One region of the Acidovorax sp. LjRoot74 genome, then DNA from elsewhere that is predicted to be linked to it. Evidence: predicted binding sites of a transcription regulator. Region 1 holds the regulator's gene; each other region holds the start of a gene.
What was found. Region 1 encodes sigma-54, which starts transcription at its own class of promoters, with help from an activator protein. Its sites were predicted from a motif close to TGGCANGNAANCTGCTTT; they were not measured.

Region 1 (4,430 bases):
CAACCATGCGGAAGGCCACATCACTGCCAAAAATGGGCACTGCGCTGGTCTGCATTGCGCTTTCAGCTTCGTTTTTGATAGCGGACCAGACGTGTGCCTGGAAGGGCAGAAGCTTTTCAAACGCAAAGCGCCGCAGCATGCCTGCCGGGATGCGGCAGGCGATCTGTGCGGCCTCAACCACGATGGTGCCGCTGCCGCAGCAGGGGTCGTACAGGGGCTGGGGGTTGTCGCCGTGCGGGTCCCAGCCGCTGGCGGCGATCATGGCGGCGGCCAGGGTTTCCTTGAGCGGTGCGTCGCCCTTGTCTTCGCGCCAGCCGCGCTTGAACAGCGGCTCGCCGGAGGTGTCGATGTAGATCGTGGCTTCGTCGGTGGTCAGGTGCAGGTGGACGCGCACATCGGGCCACTGGGTGTTCACATCGGGGCGCACGCCGCTTTTGTGGCGGAAGCGGTCGGCCACGGCGTCTTTCACCTTGAGGCCCGCAAAGTTCAGGCTCTGAAGCGGGCTGTGCTGGGCCGTCACCTCGACCTTGAAGGTCTGGCGCGTGGTGAACCAGATCTCCCAGGCCACCTCGCTGGCCATGTTGTAGAGGTCGTTTTCAGACCGGTATGGGCGGTGGGCCAATTGCACCAGCACGCGCTGGGCCAGGCGGCTGTGCAGGTTGAGCTGCATGGCCTGGCGCCACGAGGCGCGCAGCAGCACGCCACCCCGGCCCACCAGCAGGTCTTGCCCCGTAAGGCCCGTGATGCCATGCACCTCGTCGGCCAGAAAGCCCTCGACGCCCGCGGCGCAAGGGAGGAAAAGTTGGAGTTGGTTCATGTCGATGGGGAGGATACGCGCTCGGGCACGGCGGGGAAACCGGGCTCACCCGCGCGGGCCAGCAGCAGCTGGCGGATGGATTCAGGGATAGCCGCCACCTTGCGGTCGGCCTTGCCGATGAAGACGATGCCGATCTTGCCGCGTGCCACTTCGCGGCCTGAGGCCTTTTCGGTCATGCAGAACACCAGGTCGAAACCGTAGCGGTTGAAGTCCGCAGGCGCCATCTCCACGCGCATGGTCTCGCCATGGAAACCTTCGGACTTGTACTGCGCCACGATGTCGCCCACCACGATGGACAGGCCGCCCACATCCGCCTCGGGGTAGCCCAGCGACTGGAAGAAGCGCACGCGTGCTTCAGACACCAGCGTGAGCAGCTGCGCATTGTCCAGGTGCCCGCCCTGGTTCACGTGGCTGATGTAGATCTGCAGCTCGGTGGCAAAGCCGAAGTGCGGGGGGAGGTTGAAGACGATGCGGGCCATGGGGCGGACAGGGGTAGGAAAAACAGGAGGCAGAGAGCGGGAGCGCGTGCAGGAATGTCACGCGGCGAGGGTTGCTGGGGCTTGCGTAACAACCGGCCGAGGGGCGGCATGCACGCCCAGGAACCACGGATCGCGCCGCAAGGGTGTGTGCAGCACAGGGGTACTGCAGATGAGGTGTGCCCCTTGTCTCTTATGCTCTCGGGCAGCGGATTTTACTGGAGCCCCCTATGCGCCCTTTCCATCGGACCCTGCTGACCGTGCTGGTGCTGGCCGCCGTGCCTTTGGCAGCAGGCGCCCAGACGCTCTACAAATCGGTGGGCACGGACGGCCGCGTTGTCTACAGCGACAAGCCCCCGGTGACAGGCGCCGTGGAAAAGACCATGAAGCTAGAGAACCTGCCGGTGAGTGTGGTGCCGGGCGCATCGCCCGCACCCAGCCCAGCGCCCCCAGACACCACACAGACCGCACAAACCACAGCCCCCAGGGGCGATGTCGTGCTCTACATGGCCACCTGGTGCGGCTACTGCAAGGCGGCGAAGGCCTACCTGGCGGGCAAGGGCATCGCGTACCGGGAGCTGGACATCGACACGCCTTCGGGCAAGGCGGCGTTCAAACAACTGGGTGCCCGGGGCGTGCCCGTTTTGCTGACCAACGGGCAGAAGATCGCGGGATTCACGCCGCAGGCGTATGACGCGGTGTTCGTGGCGCGCAAGTAATCGGACACCATCCCGCCACCTTCAGCGCGCCCAGGCAACACGCACGCCCCTCAAAGCAGCAGCGCTACAGCGCCTTGCGCAGATTCGCTGGCGCGATCTTGAGCGCCTCGCGGTACTTGGCCACGGTGCGGCGTGCGCATTCGATGCCCTGCTCCTTGAGCATCTCGGCGATCTGGCTGTCGGACAGCGGCTTGGTAGGGCTTTCGGCCGACACGAACTGCTTGATGAGCGCGCGCACGGCGGTGCTCGATGCGTTACCGCCGGTTTCGGTGCCCAGGCCCGAGCCGAAAAAATACTTCAGCTCGTAGGTGCCAATCGGCGTGGCCATGTACTTGGCAGTGGTCACGCGGCTGATGGTGGACTCGTGCAGGCCCAGCTCGTCGGCGATGTCGCGCAGCACCAGGGGACGCATGGCGAGTTCGCCATGGGTGAAGAAGTTCTTCTGCCGCTCGACGATGGCGCGCGAGACTCGTAGGATGGTGTCAAAACGCTGCTGGATGTTCTTGATGAACCAGCGCGCCTCCTGCAGACGCTGCTGCATCCCCTGGTGGCCTTCGCCGCCCTTGTGGCCGCGCAGCGCACCGGCGTAGATGTCGTGCACGCGCAGGCGCGGCATCACATCGGGATTGAGTTGCACGATGAAGTTGTGCTGGCCATCCCGCCCGTTGGCGCGCCCGGCCTTGCGCACGATGACGTCGGGGATGACGATGTTGCGTTCCACATCCGCAAAACGGCGGCCGGGGCGAGGCTCCAGGCGGGCGATGAGCGCCATGGCGGCGCGGGTGCGCTCCTCGCCATCACCACAGGCCTGGGTGAGGCGGCGCACATCGCGGCGGGCCAGCATCTCCAGCGGCTGCTGGCAGATGCGCAGCGCCGTCTGCACGGTGTCAGGGTCGGCCTCTTCGTCGGCATCCAGCGCCTTGAGCTGCAGCGTGAGGCATTCCGCCAGGTCGCGCGCGCCCACGCCCGTGGGTTCCAGGCTTTGCAGCAGGCGCTGGGCCACCGTAAAGCGGTGCACCAGTTCCTCGATCTGCTCCAGGTCCTCGGGGCCTGCCAAGGCGGCGGCGAGTTCTTCGAGCGGCTCTTCGAGGTAGCCATCGTCGTTCAGCGATTCGATCAGGAACCGCAGCGCGGCGCAGTCCACCTCGGACAGGCGCAGCGACAGCGCCTGGCGGTGCAGGAAGGCGGTGAGCGATTCGTGCGAACGGGCCAGCTCGGTGGCGTCGGCCTCGTCGCCTTCGGCACCGTTGTGGGTGCGTGCCGGGGCATCGCCGCCCCACTCGGCATCGTTGGGCGCCATCTCCACGGTGCCGTCGCCGCTCCAGTCGGGTTCGTCGGCGCCAGCGCCCAGCGTTTCAGCATCATTTTGGGGCTCTGCGCCTGCTGCGCTTGCGCTGGATGCTCCTGAAAATATAGCATCGTCTGCACTGTAGTCATCGGCCTGGGCGGGGGTATCGGCAGCTTCCAGGCCAAACTCCTCGCGCGGGGCTTCGTCGGCATTGCGTTCGAGGAACGGGTTTTCGTCGAGCATCTGCTCGACTTCCTGCGAGAGTTCGAGCGTGGACAACTGCAGCAGCCGGATGGACTGCTGGAGCTGGGGGGTCAGTGCGAGGTGCTGCGAGACGCGCAGCGACAGTCCAGGCTTCATCACATCCTGAAGTGTTCGCCCAGGTACACCCGGCGCACTTCGGCGTTGTCCACGATCTCGGACGGCGTGCCCTGCGCCAGCACACGGCCGTCGCTGATGATGAAAGCGTGGTCGCAGATGCCGAGCGTCTCGCGCACGTTGTGGTCGGTGATGAGCACGCCAATACCGCGCGCCTTCAGGAAGCCGATGATGCGCTGGATCTCGATCACGGCGATGGGGTCAATGCCCGCAAAGGGCTCGTCCAGCAGGATGAAACGCGGCTGGGTGGCCAGGGCGCGGGCGATCTCCACCCGGCGGCGCTCGCCCCCCGACAGCGCCATGGCAGGCGAGGCGCGCAGATGCTGCACGCGCAGCTCTTCCAGCAGAGCCGTGAGGCGCTCTTCGATGGCGTCGCGCGAGAGCGGCTGGCCGTCGTCGCCACGCTGCAGTTCGAGCACGGCGCGCACGTTTTCTTCGACCGTGAGCTTGCGAAAAATCGAGGCCTCCTGCGGCAGGTACGACAGCCCCAGGCGCGAGCGGCGGTGGATGGGCATGTGGGCCACCGAATGGCCGTCGATGCGGATGTCGCCCGCATCGCTGCGCACCAGGCCGACGATCATGTAGAACGACGTGGTCTTGCCCGCGCCATTGGGCCCGAGCAACCCCACCACCTCGCCTTTTTGCACCACCAGCGACACATCCTTGACGACCTTGCGGCTGCCATAGGACTTGGCCAGGTTCTGCACCTCCAGGCGGCTGCCGGCCTGGGTGTCAGGGCCGGGATGAACGGG
Region 2 (4,430 bases), 4.8 Mb from region 1:
GCGCCTTCGCAGCTGGGCGCGTTCACCCGCAGCAGCCCCGACCAGCCCTACCCCAACATCGAGTACCACGTGCAGCCCTTGTCGCTCGATGCGTTTGGCGAGCCGCTGCACAGCTTCCCGGCGTTCACCGCCAGCGTGTGCAACCTCAACCCCACCAGCCGGGGCACGGTGAACATCAAGAACGCCGATTTCAAGACCGCCCCCGCCATCGCGCCCAACTACCTCAGCACGGCCGAAGACCGCCAGGTGGCGGCCGACAGCCTGCGCGTCACGCGCCGCATCGTGGCCCAGCCCGCGCTGGCCAAGTACCAGCCGCAGGAGTGGAAGCCGGGCGTGCAGTTTGAAAGTGACGCAGACCTGGCACGCCTGGCAGGCGACATTGCCACCACCATCTTCCACCCCGTGGGCACCACCAAGATGGGCCGCGACGGCGACCCGATGGCCGTGCTGGACGCCCAACTGCGCGTGCGTGACGGGCGCGGCGGTGTGGTGGCAGGCCTGCGCGTGGTGGATGCGGGCGCCATGCCCACCATCACCAGCGGCAACACCAACTCGCCCACGCTGATGATGGCGGAGAAGGCGGCCGAGTGGATCATCGCCGCGCGGCGGGCCTGACGCCCGGGGGATCGCGCAGGCCCGGTCAGCGGATACCGCCCACGTAGCGCGGCACTTCGGGCGGGGGTGGTGGAGGTGGCGGGGGAGCCGGTGGCGCCATGCGCTGGCGCACCACCTGCGCGGCCACGTCCAGCAACGGCCTGCGCGCTGCAGACACAGGCTCCTGGTGCACGGCGTGGTCCAGCCGGTCGGCCCATTCGGCCAGCTCGGGCGCGTTGTCCTCCTGCGCACGCAGGCGGGCAAAACGCACGATCTCCAGCGCGTACTCGGCATTGGCCGCCATCCATTCGGTGTCGGTCACGCGCCCCGTCTTGCGGCGCAGCAGCACGTGCAGATGGGCGGCAATGGCAAGCTTGTCGGAATCGGGCATGGTCGGCTCCTTATGGCATTTCAGTCATCCAGGGCGCTGTGGGTCAACCCCCTAGGTGCTCGCGGTGCTGGGCGATGTCGAGCCCGGTCTGCTCGCTCTGCTCGTCCACCCGCAGGCCCATCGCAAAGTTGACGAGCCACAGCAGCGCGGCCGTCACCACCAGGCTGTAGGCCATCACGGCGCCCACACCAATGGCCTGGGTGAGCAAGCTGCCTGGCACACCACCCACCGTGCGGCTGGCCAGCACGCCCGTGAGCAGCGAGCCAACGATGCCGCCAATGCCATGCACGCCAAACACATCGAGCGAGTCGTCCACCCGCAGCAGGCGCTTGAGCCCCGTGGCGCCCCAGTAGCAGGCCAGCCCGGCCACCAGGCCAATCACGACGGCCGAGCGCAGCGTGACAAAACCGGCAGCGGGAGTGATGGCTACCAGGCCCGCCACCAGCCCGGAGCACAGCCCCAGCAGCGACGGGCGCCCGCGCACCACCCACTCGCCCAGCATCCACGCCAGCGCCCCGGCCGCAGCGGCCAGGTGCGTCACTGCCATGGCCAGCCCGGCACGGCCATCGGCCGCCACGGCCGAGCCCGCGTTGAAGCCAAACCAGCCCACCCACAACAGGCCCGCGCCCGCCATGGTGAGCCCCAGGCTGTAGGGCTCGAAGGGCTCGCGGCCATAGCCCGTGCGGCGGCCCAGGAACCACGCGCACACCAGCCCGGCCACACCCGCATTCACATGCACCACCGAGCCGCCCGCAAAGTCGAGCGCCCCCATCTGCGCCAGCCAGCCACCCGGCTCCCACACCCAGTGCGCCACCGGGGCATAGACCACCAGGGTCCACAGGCCGACGAACACCAGCATGGCGGCAAACCGCATGCGCTCCACCAGCGCGCCCACCAACAGCGCGGCGGTGATGATGGCAAACGTGAGCTGGAACATGGCGTACACCGATTCGGGGATGTGGGGCGCTACATGGCTCACCGCGAGCTTGCCGCCTGCGAGGTCAAAGTCCAGCCCCGCAAACCCCGCACGCTCCCAGCCCCCCAGCCAGGCATTGCCGGGCGTGAAGGCAAGGGAATACCCCGCCACAAACCACAGCAGGCTGACCAGCGCCGCAATCGCCACCACGCTGGCCATGGTGTTGAGCACATTCTTCTTGCGCACCATGCCCGCATAGAACAGCGCGATGCCCGGCAGCGTCATGAGCAGCACCAGGGCGGTGGAGGTCATCATCCAGCCGGTGTGGGCGGCATTCACCGTGTCCTGGGCCACCAGGGCGGGGCGGGTGAGGGGCGCCGTCACAGCGGGGGCCTCCGGCACGCCCTGCGCCAGGGCGCAGGTACAGAGCCCCAGACACAACGACACGACCGCAACGACCCGGTGGTTGACTGCATGCATGCACGCTCCCTTACGCAATTTGTTACGAACGCATTGCACGAGCCATGCCAGCCCCATCCCACCGAATCGGGGCACAGCCCCCTGCGGCAAGCCGCCCGGTGCCCAACAACGGGGGGCGGGAAACCCCCAATGCACCAGCGGGGTGCAGCCGTTACAGTCATGGCACTCGAAAGCGCGCTTCGGTGTGCCAAGCGAGGGGCCCGAGGAGACACTCTTTCTACCAACAACCAAATTCAAAGCACCCAACGAGGTGCATCACTTTCCAGGCGCTGGCGATCCCAGCGCCTTTTTCTTGCCCGTTCGAAAAGTGACCCCGGGCGCCCAGCGCACAAGTTCAGTCCTGAATTGATAGCACTCCAGGTGCGAAAATAGCGCCATGGAATGGATTTTGATGACCCTGGCCTCGCTGCTCGCAGGCTTTGTGGATGCGATCGTGGGGGGCGGAGGGCTGGTGATGGTGCCCGCGTTGTTTGCAGCGTTTCCGGGGGCGCCACCGGCCACGCTGCTGGGCACCAACAAGGCGGCCTCGGTGTGGGGCACGGCCATGGCCACCTGGCAATACAGCCGCCGGGTGCAGATCCGCTGGCAGGCCATGCTGCCTGCTGCGGCGGCCGGTTTCGCCGGGTCGTTTGCGGGCGCCTGGGCCGTCACGGTGATCTCGGCCGACTTCCTGCGCAAGCTGCTGCCTCTGGTGCTGCTGACCGTGCTGGTCTACACCCTGGCCAAAAAGGAGCTGGGCCGGCACCACACGCCGCGTTTTGCGGGCCGCGCCGAGGTGCTGGTGGCCGGGCTGATCGGCGTGCTCATCGGTTTTTATGACGGTTTCTTCGGCCCGGGCACCGGCAGCTTCTTTGTGTTCCTGTTCGTGCGGCTGCTGGGCTACGACTTCCTCAACGCCTCGGCCTCGGCCAAGCTGCTCAACTGCGCCACCAACATCGCCGCCATCGTGCTGTTTGCGGCCAAGGGCCATGTGTGGTGGCACTTTGCCGTAATGCTGGCCGTGGCCAATGTGGTGGGCAGCCTGCTGGGCACCCACATGGCGCTCAAGCACGGCACCGGCTTTGTGCGCGGCATCTTCATCCTGGTGGTGAGCACGCTGATCCTGAAGACGGGCTACGACGCATTCTTGCGCTAACGCCGGGCCCGAAAACCGCTCCCGAAAGTTCGGGAGCTCCGTCTAAACCTGTTGTGAATAGGCACACAAGCGCCCGCTGGGGGTTGTCCGCAGTGTCAAGGAAAAAATTCACAACTTTATAATCGTGTCCATTTGATGACGGCTGGCTTCGCCATTGGCGATGACTCCGTCCGCAATCCCCGAGCCTCCGGCCTGCTTACCCGCATGCCGGATTTTTTGTACCTGAAATACCCCGTACAGGACCCATCCCATGAAATTGTTCAAGGCTGTCGCCACCGCCCTCGCGCTCTGCGCCGCATTTGCCGCCCAGGCCCGGACACTGGACGAGGTGAAGAAGGACGGCAAGATCCTCATCGCCACCGAAGGCCAGTTCGCCCCGTTCAATTTCTTCAACGGCACCACGCTGACCGGCTTTGAAGTGGAAGTGGCCGAACTCGTAGCCAAGAAGATGGGCCTGACCATCCAGTGGAAGACGCTGGGCTTCGACGCTCTGCTCACCGGCCTGCGCCAGGACCGCTGGGACCTGGTGATTGCCTCGCACGGCATCACTGAAGAGCGCGCCAAGGCCGTGACCTTCACCGAGCCCCACTACTGCTCGGGCGGCATGATCATCGCCATGGACCCCGCCATCAAGAGCGCCAAGGACCTGGCCGGCAAGATCGTGGCCGTGCAGACCGGCACCAGCTACCTCGAAAACGTGCAGAAGGTCTCGTCCATCAAGGAAATGAAGAACTTCCCCACCGACGTGGACGCGCGCAGCGCCCTGAACTCGCGCCGCGTGGACGCCTGGGTGACCGACCGCTTCGTGGCCAAGGCCGTGGCCGAGAAGAACCCCGGCGCGGGCTTCAAGCTGGGCGACATGCTGTTCATCGAGCGTATCGCCGCCGCCGTGGCCAAGGGCAACAGCTCGCTGG
Region 3 (4,430 bases), 5.0 Mb from region 1:
CCCACATGCGGCGCGCCACCCCGCCCTGCAAGGCGCAACGCTCATTCACCGGCGCTCGCAGGCCCAGGAGTTCATTCACCAGCTCCAGCAGTAGGCCTTCAAAACGCTGCCACGCACGCTCATGCGCCAGTGCCACGGCGTCGCGCGCCCCTTCGGCCTGGAGGATGAGGTCCATCGGGCCATGCTGGAAATGCCAGCGGCCGTCGGACAGGAGCTTGCGGCAAGCGTTCACGGCGCGATCCACTCAACCCAGCAGAGGTGAGCGACCCAGCGGCCACGGGTTGGCAGCGGGCAAGGTTTGCCACACGCGCGCCTGCGGTGCACCGTCGTTGTGCCACGCACCGCGCTCCAGCACTTCGCGCAGGCTGCGGATCTGTTCGGTGTGCCCGCCCAGCGCTTCATAGTCTGCACGGCGCATGCTGAACTCGATGGGCGCCACGATGGCGGGCGTGGGCACGGTGCCAAAGCTGTTGTCCGGCATGCGCAGCACGTCGGCCATCACGGTGATACCGCCGCCCGGCCACACATAGGCGGGGGCACCGCCACAGGTCACATTGACCAGCGCGTTCTTGATGGAGCGGGTGAGCAGCACCGGGTTCTCGGTCACCCCTGCGCGCAGGCTGCCGCCTGCACCGCCGAGGAACAGCACGGAGGCCAGCGAGGGCTCGCAGTTTTCGCCGATGCGGTCCACGATGCGGCGCACCTCGGCGGGCATCTCGGCCTCCACCGGGTGGAGTTGCGCGTCCAGCACGTACCAGGAGGCGTGCTCCCCGGTGGTGGAGGTCATCAACAGGCGCAGCCCCGGCCAAGCCACGGATTCGTCCCAGCCCTCGATGATGGACAGCGGGTCGGCAATGTCGGTGCCGCCCCAGCCGGTGCCCGGGTTCGCCACCTGAAAGTAGCGTCCCGGCGTGGACTTGCGCCCGCGCATCTGGATGCCCGAGGGCTTCATGTCCAGGCAGCGGCCCGCCTGGTGTTCGGTCAGCACGCCGGTGATGTGGTCGTCCACCACCACCACCTCGTCCGCATGACCAAAGAACTGGCGCGCAAAGATGCCAATGGCCGCTGAGCCGCAGCCCACGCGCATGCGCTGCTCGGCCACACCGTTGACGATGGGCGCGCGCCCCGCCTGGATCACGAGCTGCGAGCCGCCATCGATGGTGAACTCCACGGCCTGCTTGTTGCCCAGCAGTTGCATCATCTCGGCGGTGATGCGGCCTTCCTTCTTGGTGCCGCCCGTGAGGTGGTGCACACCACCCAGCGACAGCATCTGCGAGCCGTACTCCGCCGTGGTCACATGGCCCACCACCTCGCCCTTGCAGCGCACGTTGGCCTGCTCGGAGCCGAGGAAGCGGTCGGTGTCGATCTTCACCTTGAAGCTGCAGTAGCTGAAGATGCCCTCGGTGACCACGGTGACCATGTCCACGCCGTCGGTTTGGGAGCCCACGATGAAGGGCGCGGGTTTGTAGTCCGGGTAGGTGGTGGACGAGCCCACACCCGTCACAAACACCTCTTCAGACAGCAGCAGATCGCCATTCCATGCGGGTTCTGGAGCCACGTCGGCATCAGCGCCTTCTGCAGCCTCGGCGCGGCCCGCAAATGGCACCAGCGTGGCCTCGCCCGCCTCCAGCGTCTTGCGCAGCAACACCACCGGGTCGAGCCGCACGAGCACGCCCGCCTGGTTGGCGTAACGGTCGCACGCACCTGCGCGGCCTTCGGAAATCTGGCACAGCACCGGGCACGCATTGCACTCGACCTTGGCAGCGTTCATGCGCTCGTTGCGCGGCCGGGCACGCTCCAGCACCTGCGGCAGATCTGGCGCATCCATGCCCGGCAGCCCATCGGTCTTGGTGTGTTCAGTCATCGTGGCGACCCATTCATTGCTTTGTTGCAAGCGCTTGTACACGCATTGCATTTTGTGTAGCATTCACTTAACTTAAATGTTGTGAACACTACATTTCATGCCAATGTAGCGGAATCAACCAGACTCTGCAATGGTGTTTTCGCACCCCCAAAAACGGTGCACGAGGAGCCCCAAAATGACGCACGTTGTGACGGACGCATGCATTCGGTGCAAGTACACCGACTGCGTCGATGTGTGCCCTGTGGACTGCTTCAAGGAGGGGCCAGAGTTCCTGGTGATCGACCCCGACGAATGCATCGACTGCGCGGTGTGCATTCCCGAATGCCCGGTGAACGCGATCTATGCCGAGGACGACCTGCCAGAGGGCATGGAAATCTTCCTGGAATTCAACAAAAAGCAGGCCCCCGCTCTGCCCCCAATCACCAAAAGAAAAGCGGCTTTGCCAGATGCGGAACAATGGAGGGTTGTGAGCCACAAGCTTTCCGGGCTGAACATCGCGCCCTGACGCCTCCAGCCCCAGCCTTTCAGCCAGCTTTTTCGCCTCATTTCTCAACTTTTAGCCGACGAAATCACCATGAGCGCCTTTCTCGAAGAACGCGTCCTGTCCGTCCACCACTGGACGGACCGCCTTTTCTCCTTCACCACCACACGCGACACCGCCCTGCGCTTCTCCAACGGCCATTTCACGATGATTGGCCTGCGCGGCGAGAACGGCAAACCCCTGCTGCGCGCCTACAGCATTGCCAGCGCCAACTACGAAGAACACCTGGAGTTCCTGTCGATCAAGGTGCCGGACGGCCCGCTGACATCGCGCCTGCAACACATCCAGGTGGGTGACACCATCGTGGTGGGCAAAAAGCCCACCGGCACGCTTCTGATCGACTACCTGCTGCCCGCCAAGCGGCTGTACATGCTCTCTACCGGCACGGGCGTGGCCCCGTTCCTGAGCCTGATGCGCGACCCCGAGACCTACGAGAAGTTCGAAGAGGTCATCCTGGTGCACGGCGTGCGCGAGGTGAAGGAACTGGCCTACCACGACTACATCACCGAGGAGCTGCCAAAGCACGAGTTCCTGGGCGAAATCGTGAGCAAGCAACTCAAGTACTACCCCACCGTGACCCGCGAGCCCTTCAAGAACCAGGGCCGCGTGACCACCGTGATCGAAAACGGCCAGCTCGCCCGCGACCTGGGCCTGCCCGCGCTCAACCCCGCTGAAGACCGCGTGATGATCTGCGGCAGCCCCGAGATGCTGCGCGACCTCAAGCACATGATGGAAGAGCGCGGCTTCAAGGAAGGCAACACCACGAAGCCGGGTGACTTCGTGATCGAACGCGCGTTCGCAGAGCAGTGATCCCCGGCGGCCCCCGCCCTGGGGGCCCGCCTCATCCACCAGGACCCGCCATGTCTGCCACTCCCACCAAGACCCGGACCGCGTCCCCCCGCGCAGCCTCTGCCCGCAAGACGGGCGTGCGCGAGCAGGCCGCACAGACCACGCGCGACAACATCCTGAAAGCGGCGACCAAGGTGTTCGCCCGCTACGGCTACGAAGGCGGCAGCGTGGAGAAGATCTCCAAGGCGGCCAAGTCCTTCGACCGGATGATCTACTACTACTTCGGCAGCAAGGAAGGCCTGTTCATCGAGGTGCTGGAGGAAACCTACCGGCGCATGAACGATGCGGAATCCAAACTGGACCTGGACACCGCCAAGCCGGTGGAGGCGCTGCAGGCCGTGATCCGCTTCGTGGTGGGCTACTACCGCAAGAACCCTGAGTTCATCACGCTGCTCAACACCGAGAACCTGCACAAGGGCAAGCACATCTCCAAGTCGATGCGGGCCCGCGAATACTCATCGCCCGCCATCGAGGTCATCCGCCGCGTGCTCGAAAGCGGCCAAGCGCAGGGCCTGTTCCGCAAGGATGTGTCGGCGCGCGACGTGTACCTGCTGATCGCCGCCACCGGCTACTTCTACATGTCCAACCGGCACACGCTGTCGGCCTTTCTGGGCGAAGACCTGGAAACGCCCGAGGCCCTGGCGCACTGGGAGTCGTTCGTCATCGACAGCGTGCTGCGCACCGTGGCGCCCGGCCCCCACCTGCCCAAGGGCAAGGTGACAGTAGCGGCCTGAATCGACAAGAGATTTTTCCCTGCGGAGTGCCGCGCGGCGCCCCGCCCATCACCCCACGAGGAGAATCCATGGCAGAAGCAGCAGCCGGCGGCAAGTCAGGCAAGGTCGTCATCCAGAACATCGGTCTTTTGTTGTCGGGGGACCTGGACCGCCCCATCCTCGACGCCGACACCATCGTGGTGAACGACGGCCTCATCGTGGCCGTGGGCCGCTACAAGGATTGCGACACCGACCACGCCCATACCGTGATCGACGCGCGCCAGACCTGCGTGGCGCCAGGCCTCATCGACAGCCACGTGCACCCGGTGTTTGGCGACTGGACGCCGCGCCAGAACCAGATCGGCTGGATCGACTCGACCATGAACGGCGGCGTGACCACCATGGTCTCGGCAGGTGAAGTGCACCTGCCCGGCCGCCCCAAGGACATCGTGGGCCTCAAGGC
Region 4 (4,430 bases), 1.0 Mb from region 1:
GTTGCTCGCCCTTGTCATCCCAGGTCATGGTGCCGATCACGGGGGCGTAGCCATTGATGCTGTGCATGGCCTTGGTGATGTCCTTGGGGTCGGCGGACTTGGCCTTCTGGATGGCGGCCGAGAGCACATAGGTGCTGTCGTAGCTGTAGTGGCCGCCATAGGCCGGGGGCTTTTTGTAGGCGGCGATGTACTTCTCCAGGAAAGGCTTTCCGGTGGAGAACTCCTTGGCTTCCAGTACAGGCGAGGTGGCGTAGATGCCCTGCACAATGCCACCGCCCTTGGTCATGTCGGTGGTCTTGATGGTGTCGCCGCCCAGCAGGCTGACCTTGGTGTGGTCCACCTTGCGCAGGGCTTCGAGCAGTGCCAGCGCCTGGAAGTCGTTGAGGGTGGAGACGATCACATCGACCTTGGCGGCCTTGAGTTCACCGGCCAGTTCGTCAAACGCCACGGTCTTGTCGTCGAACGACTTGCGGACCACCACTTCTTTTTTCTCGGCCTTGAGCTGCTCGGCGGCGCCGTCGGCCAGGCCCTTGCCGTAGGGGGTGCCGTCGTCCAGCGCGGCATAACGTGCGGCGCCCAGCTGGGTGGCGGCAAACGAGCCAATGGCGCGGGCCTGCAGGGTGTCGTTGCCCACCATGCGGAAGGTGGTGGAAAAACCCAGCTGCGTGAACTTGGGATTGGTGGAGATGGCGATCTGGGCAATGTCCTTGGCGGCATAGATGGGCGCGGTCTCGATGCTCACGCCCGAGTTCAAGTGCCCGATGACGGCCACCACGCCCGCATCCACGAGCTGCTGGGCCACGGCCTTGCCTGTGGCGGCGTCGGCCTTGTCGTCCACCGAAACCACCTCCAGCGTCACGCGCTTGCCGTCCACCGTGTAGCCGGACTTGTTGAGTTCATCCACCGCCAGGGTCACGCCGTTGAGCAGATCCTGCCCCAAGGCGCCCAGGGGGCCGCTCAGGGGTTGCGCCACACCAATTTTGATGGTGTCCGGCACCTTGCCGCATCCGGTCAGGAGTGCGGCAGTCGCCACTGCGGTCAGGGCCAGGCTGGCCGAGAAGCGGCGCCGGTTGAAGTGCTTGTTCATGCAAAAAACTCCATATCTGAATGTCGAAGTGACCGGATGTATATGCGAGGCCACCCGGAGGCGCTATCGGGTATGCCCTCCCGCAGCGTCCTTTATTAGCAACTTTCAGGCCCCGCAAGACGGGCCGCCCCGGCCCATGGACGTGTTGGAGGTCTTTTCAGCGCAGCACAGGGCTTCGTCGCTTCTAGAGAAGGCCGCCCAACAGACCGCTCCCCCTCGGCGGCCCCTTGGTGGCCACTCCGCCCGCGCATAGGCCCTGTATGCACCGCTTCGGCGCACCCAAATACGGCGTGAAAATTGCTTATGCTCAGCGCTATGAATGAGGCTTTGCGCATCGTGGTGGTCGCCCCGGATCTGGCGGTCACCGACCCACACGACGAACACGCCGTCCTGCAGGCGGAGCGGTCGCGTGCGCTGCGCATAGGTTTGCTGGAAAACAACTTCAACCTGGTGGCCACGCTGCCCGCCGACGTGTTTCTGAGCGAGCGCATCGCCCAGCTCCAGCCCGACCTGATCATTGTGGATGCCGAAAGCGAAGCCCGCGATGCGCTCGAACATGTGGTGATGGCCACGCGCGACGAGCGCCGTCCCATCGTGATGTTCACCAACGACGAGGACACCTCGCATGTCAAGGATGCGGTGGCGGCGGGTGTGTCGGCCTACATCGTGGCGGGCCTGGCACCCCAGCGCATCCGCCCCATTCTGGACGTGGCGATGGCGCGCTTTCAGCACGAACAGGCCCTGCGCGCCGAGCTGGCCGACGCCAAGACCGAGCTCAAGGACCGCAAGACCATCGACCGCGCCAAGGGCCTGCTCATGCAGCGCCAGGGCCTGACCGAACAGGCGGCCTACGAAAAGCTGCGCAAGACGGCCATGGACAAGGGCCTCAAGCTGGTGGATGTGGCGCAGCGCATGCTGGACGTGATGGATCTGCTGGGCTAGTGACATCCCCCTGAGGCGCTGCGCGCCTTCCCCCTTCTCCCGAATCGCTGGCGCGATGCGGGAAGAGGGACGATGCCCTCGCTGCGGGGCGGACCTTGGCTTGCCGCCCTGGCTTGGGCTGCGTCCAGATCCACCGGTTTCTCCTACATGGTGCGCCGCACAACCGCAGTGCAGACCGCACACATGCACCAGCCGTGAACATTTCAAGTCGAAAAGGCTTCCTCCGCGCGACCATATTGCCTAATTAGCTATCAAAAGCATAGTAATTGGAGCGCCAAATAGGCGCAACACAGGCTGGCACGCTGCTTGCATTAACCCTGGTAAGACCAAAGACGGTCCCACCCTGACAGCACCGGCCCAATGGCGGGCCAGTGCTGACACAAAGCCCCCCAATGGGCTTTGCCATGGACAAAGGCGTCCCTCTCCGAGCCCGTTTGCGCATGCAACCCGGCCAGGGGAGGACGCCTTTTTGTTTTTTAACGCACCGAGGAACCGCCCCATGACCGATCTGTTGAAAACCAGCCTCAACCGCCGCACCGTGCTGCAGGCCGCTACCGTGGGCGCCGTGGGCGTGAGCCCTGCCCTGCGTGCCCTGGTGCACGCACAGGGCTCGGACGCCCCCGAGAAGAAGGAAGTGAAGATCGGCTTCATCCCGCTGACCGACTGCGCCAGCGTGGTGATGGCTTCGGTGCTGGGCTTCGACAAAAAGTACGGCGTCACCATCATCCCCACCAAGGAAGCATCGTGGGCCGGTGTGCGCGACAAGCTGGTGAACGGCGAGCTGGACTTTGCCCATGTGCTGTATGGCCTGGTCTACGGCGTGCACCTGGGCACGGCCGGCCCCAAGAAGGACATGGCCGTGCTGATGAGCCTAAACAACAACGGCCAGGCGATCACGCTGTCCAAAGCGCTGGCCGACAAGGGTGCGGTGGACGGCCCGTCGCTGGCCAAGCTGATGGCCAAGGAAAAGCGCGAATACACCTTTGCCGGCACCTTCCCCACCGGCACCCACGCGATGTGGATGCACTACTGGCTGGCAGCGGCGGGCATCAATCCGCTGTCCGGCGCCAAGCTCATCACCGTGCCGCCGCCGCAGATGGTGGCCAACATGCGCGTGGGCAACATGGACGGCTTTTGCGTGGGTGAGCCCTGGAACCACCGCGCCATCATGGACGGCATCGGCATCACTGCCAACACCACCCAGGACATCTGGAAAGACCACCCCGAGAAGGTGTTGGGCACGTCGGCCGAGTTCGTCAAGAAGAACCCCAACACCACCCGCGCGGTGATGATGGCCGTGCTCGAAGCCAGCCAGTGGATCGACGCCAGCCTGTCCAACAAGATGAAGATGGCCGAGACGGTGGCGGGCAAGGCCTACGTCAACACCAGCGTGGACGCGATCAACCAGCGCATCCTGGGCCGCTACCAGAACGGCCTGGGCAAGACCTGGGACGACCCCAACCACATGAAGTTCTTCAACGACGGCGCGGTGAACTTCCCCTACCTGTCGGACGGCATGTGGTTCCTCACGCAGCACAAGCGCTGGGGTTTGCTGAAGGACCACCCCGACTACCTGGGTGTGGCCAAGCAGATCAACCAGATCGACCTCTACAAGTCGGTGGCCAGCGCCATGAAGATCAATGTGCCCAAGGACGTGATGCGCTCCAGCAAGCTCCTCGACGGTGTGGTGTGGGACGGCAAAGAGCCCGCCAAGTACGCCGACAGCTTCAAGATCAAAGCCTGATCGGGCGCCCCACGCCGACCTGCACACCCGGCCTCTTCAAAGGATTCACAGGAGAAACACCATGGTCAGTGCCGTTTTTCACTCCCCCGTGGATGCAGCCCCCATGGGGGCTGCACAGAATGCTATGAATAATGTAGCTACAAACGCTTTACCAGTAGGCGCAAGGGCCCAGAAAACCTTGAATCCTGCACCCGCAGCCAAGGCAACGACCGCGCCCGGCGCCACAGCACCTGCCGCGCCTGCCGCACGCGACTGGGCGGCGCTCTCGCGCAGCTTCTGGCTGGCCGTGCTGCCGCCGCTGTGTGGCCTGGGCCTGCTGGTCGGCCTGTGGGCGGTGGTCTCCACCACCACGGGCGGCAGCATCCCCAGCCCGATGGAGACGTGGAAACAGGCGCTGGACATCTTCAGCAACCCGTTCTACCGCAACGGCCCCAACGACCAGGGCGTGGGCTGGAACGTGCTGATGTCGCTGGAGCGCGTGGCGATCGGCTTTGGCATGGCGGCGCTGGTGGGCATTCCAGCGGGCTTCGTGATCGGGCGCTTCAACTTCCTGTCGCGCATGTTCAACCCGCTCATCAGCCTGCTGCGGCCCGTGTCGCCGCTGGCCTGGCTGCCCATCGGCCTGCTGGTCTTCAAGGGCGCCAACCCCGCCGCCAT

Region 2: ACSQ3O_RS01655 (ammonium transporter) is a predicted target of sigma-54. The motif match lies at 2,414-2,431, and genes of this name have one in related genera.
Region 3: ACSQ3O_RS01145 (6-hydroxynicotinate reductase) is a predicted target of sigma-54. The motif match lies at 1,909-1,926, and genes of this name have one in related genera.
Region 4: ACSQ3O_RS19830 (CmpA/NrtA family ABC transporter substrate-binding protein) is a predicted target of sigma-54. The motif match lies at 2,325-2,342, and genes of this name have one in related genera.

Annotation. Positions count from the first base shown of each region.
Region 1 covers NZ_CAXUTI020000001.1:5,199,057-5,203,486, forward strand. Annotated here, with positions in the region: gene ACSQ3O_RS24720 (THUMP domain-containing class I SAM-dependent RNA methyltransferase) at 1-817, opposite strand, end outside; gene ACSQ3O_RS24725 (acyl-CoA thioesterase) at 814-1,296, opposite strand; gene ACSQ3O_RS24730 (glutaredoxin domain-containing protein) at 1,524-2,012, shown strand; gene ACSQ3O_RS24735 (RNA polymerase factor sigma-54) at 2,077-3,660, opposite strand; gene lptB (LPS export ABC transporter ATP-binding protein) at 3,660-4,430, opposite strand, start outside.
Region 2 covers NZ_CAXUTI020000001.1:352,470-356,899, reverse strand. Annotated here, with positions in the region: gene ACSQ3O_RS01665 (GMC family oxidoreductase) at 1-615, shown strand, start outside; gene ACSQ3O_RS01660 (hypothetical protein) at 641-985, opposite strand; gene ACSQ3O_RS01655 (ammonium transporter) at 1,029-2,381, opposite strand; gene ACSQ3O_RS01650 (sulfite exporter TauE/SafE family protein) at 2,758-3,516, shown strand; gene ACSQ3O_RS01645 (ABC transporter substrate-binding protein) at 3,767-4,430, shown strand, end outside.
Region 3 covers NZ_CAXUTI020000001.1:243,743-248,172, reverse strand. Annotated here, with positions in the region: gene ACSQ3O_RS01150 (UPF0280 family protein) at 1-232, opposite strand, end outside; gene ACSQ3O_RS01145 (6-hydroxynicotinate reductase) at 245-1,864, opposite strand; gene fdxA (ferredoxin FdxA) at 2,040-2,369, shown strand; gene ACSQ3O_RS01135 (ferredoxin--NADP reductase) at 2,439-3,215, shown strand; gene ACSQ3O_RS01130 (TetR/AcrR family transcriptional regulator) at 3,266-3,988, shown strand; gene ACSQ3O_RS01125 (amidohydrolase family protein) at 4,057-4,430, shown strand, end outside.
Region 4 covers NZ_CAXUTI020000001.1:4,153,950-4,158,379, forward strand. Annotated here, with positions in the region: gene ACSQ3O_RS19820 (branched-chain amino acid ABC transporter substrate-binding protein) at 1-1,087, opposite strand, end outside; gene ACSQ3O_RS19825 (ANTAR domain-containing response regulator) at 1,403-2,029, shown strand; gene ACSQ3O_RS19830 (CmpA/NrtA family ABC transporter substrate-binding protein) at 2,529-3,773, shown strand; gene ntrB (nitrate ABC transporter permease) at 3,835-4,430, shown strand, end outside.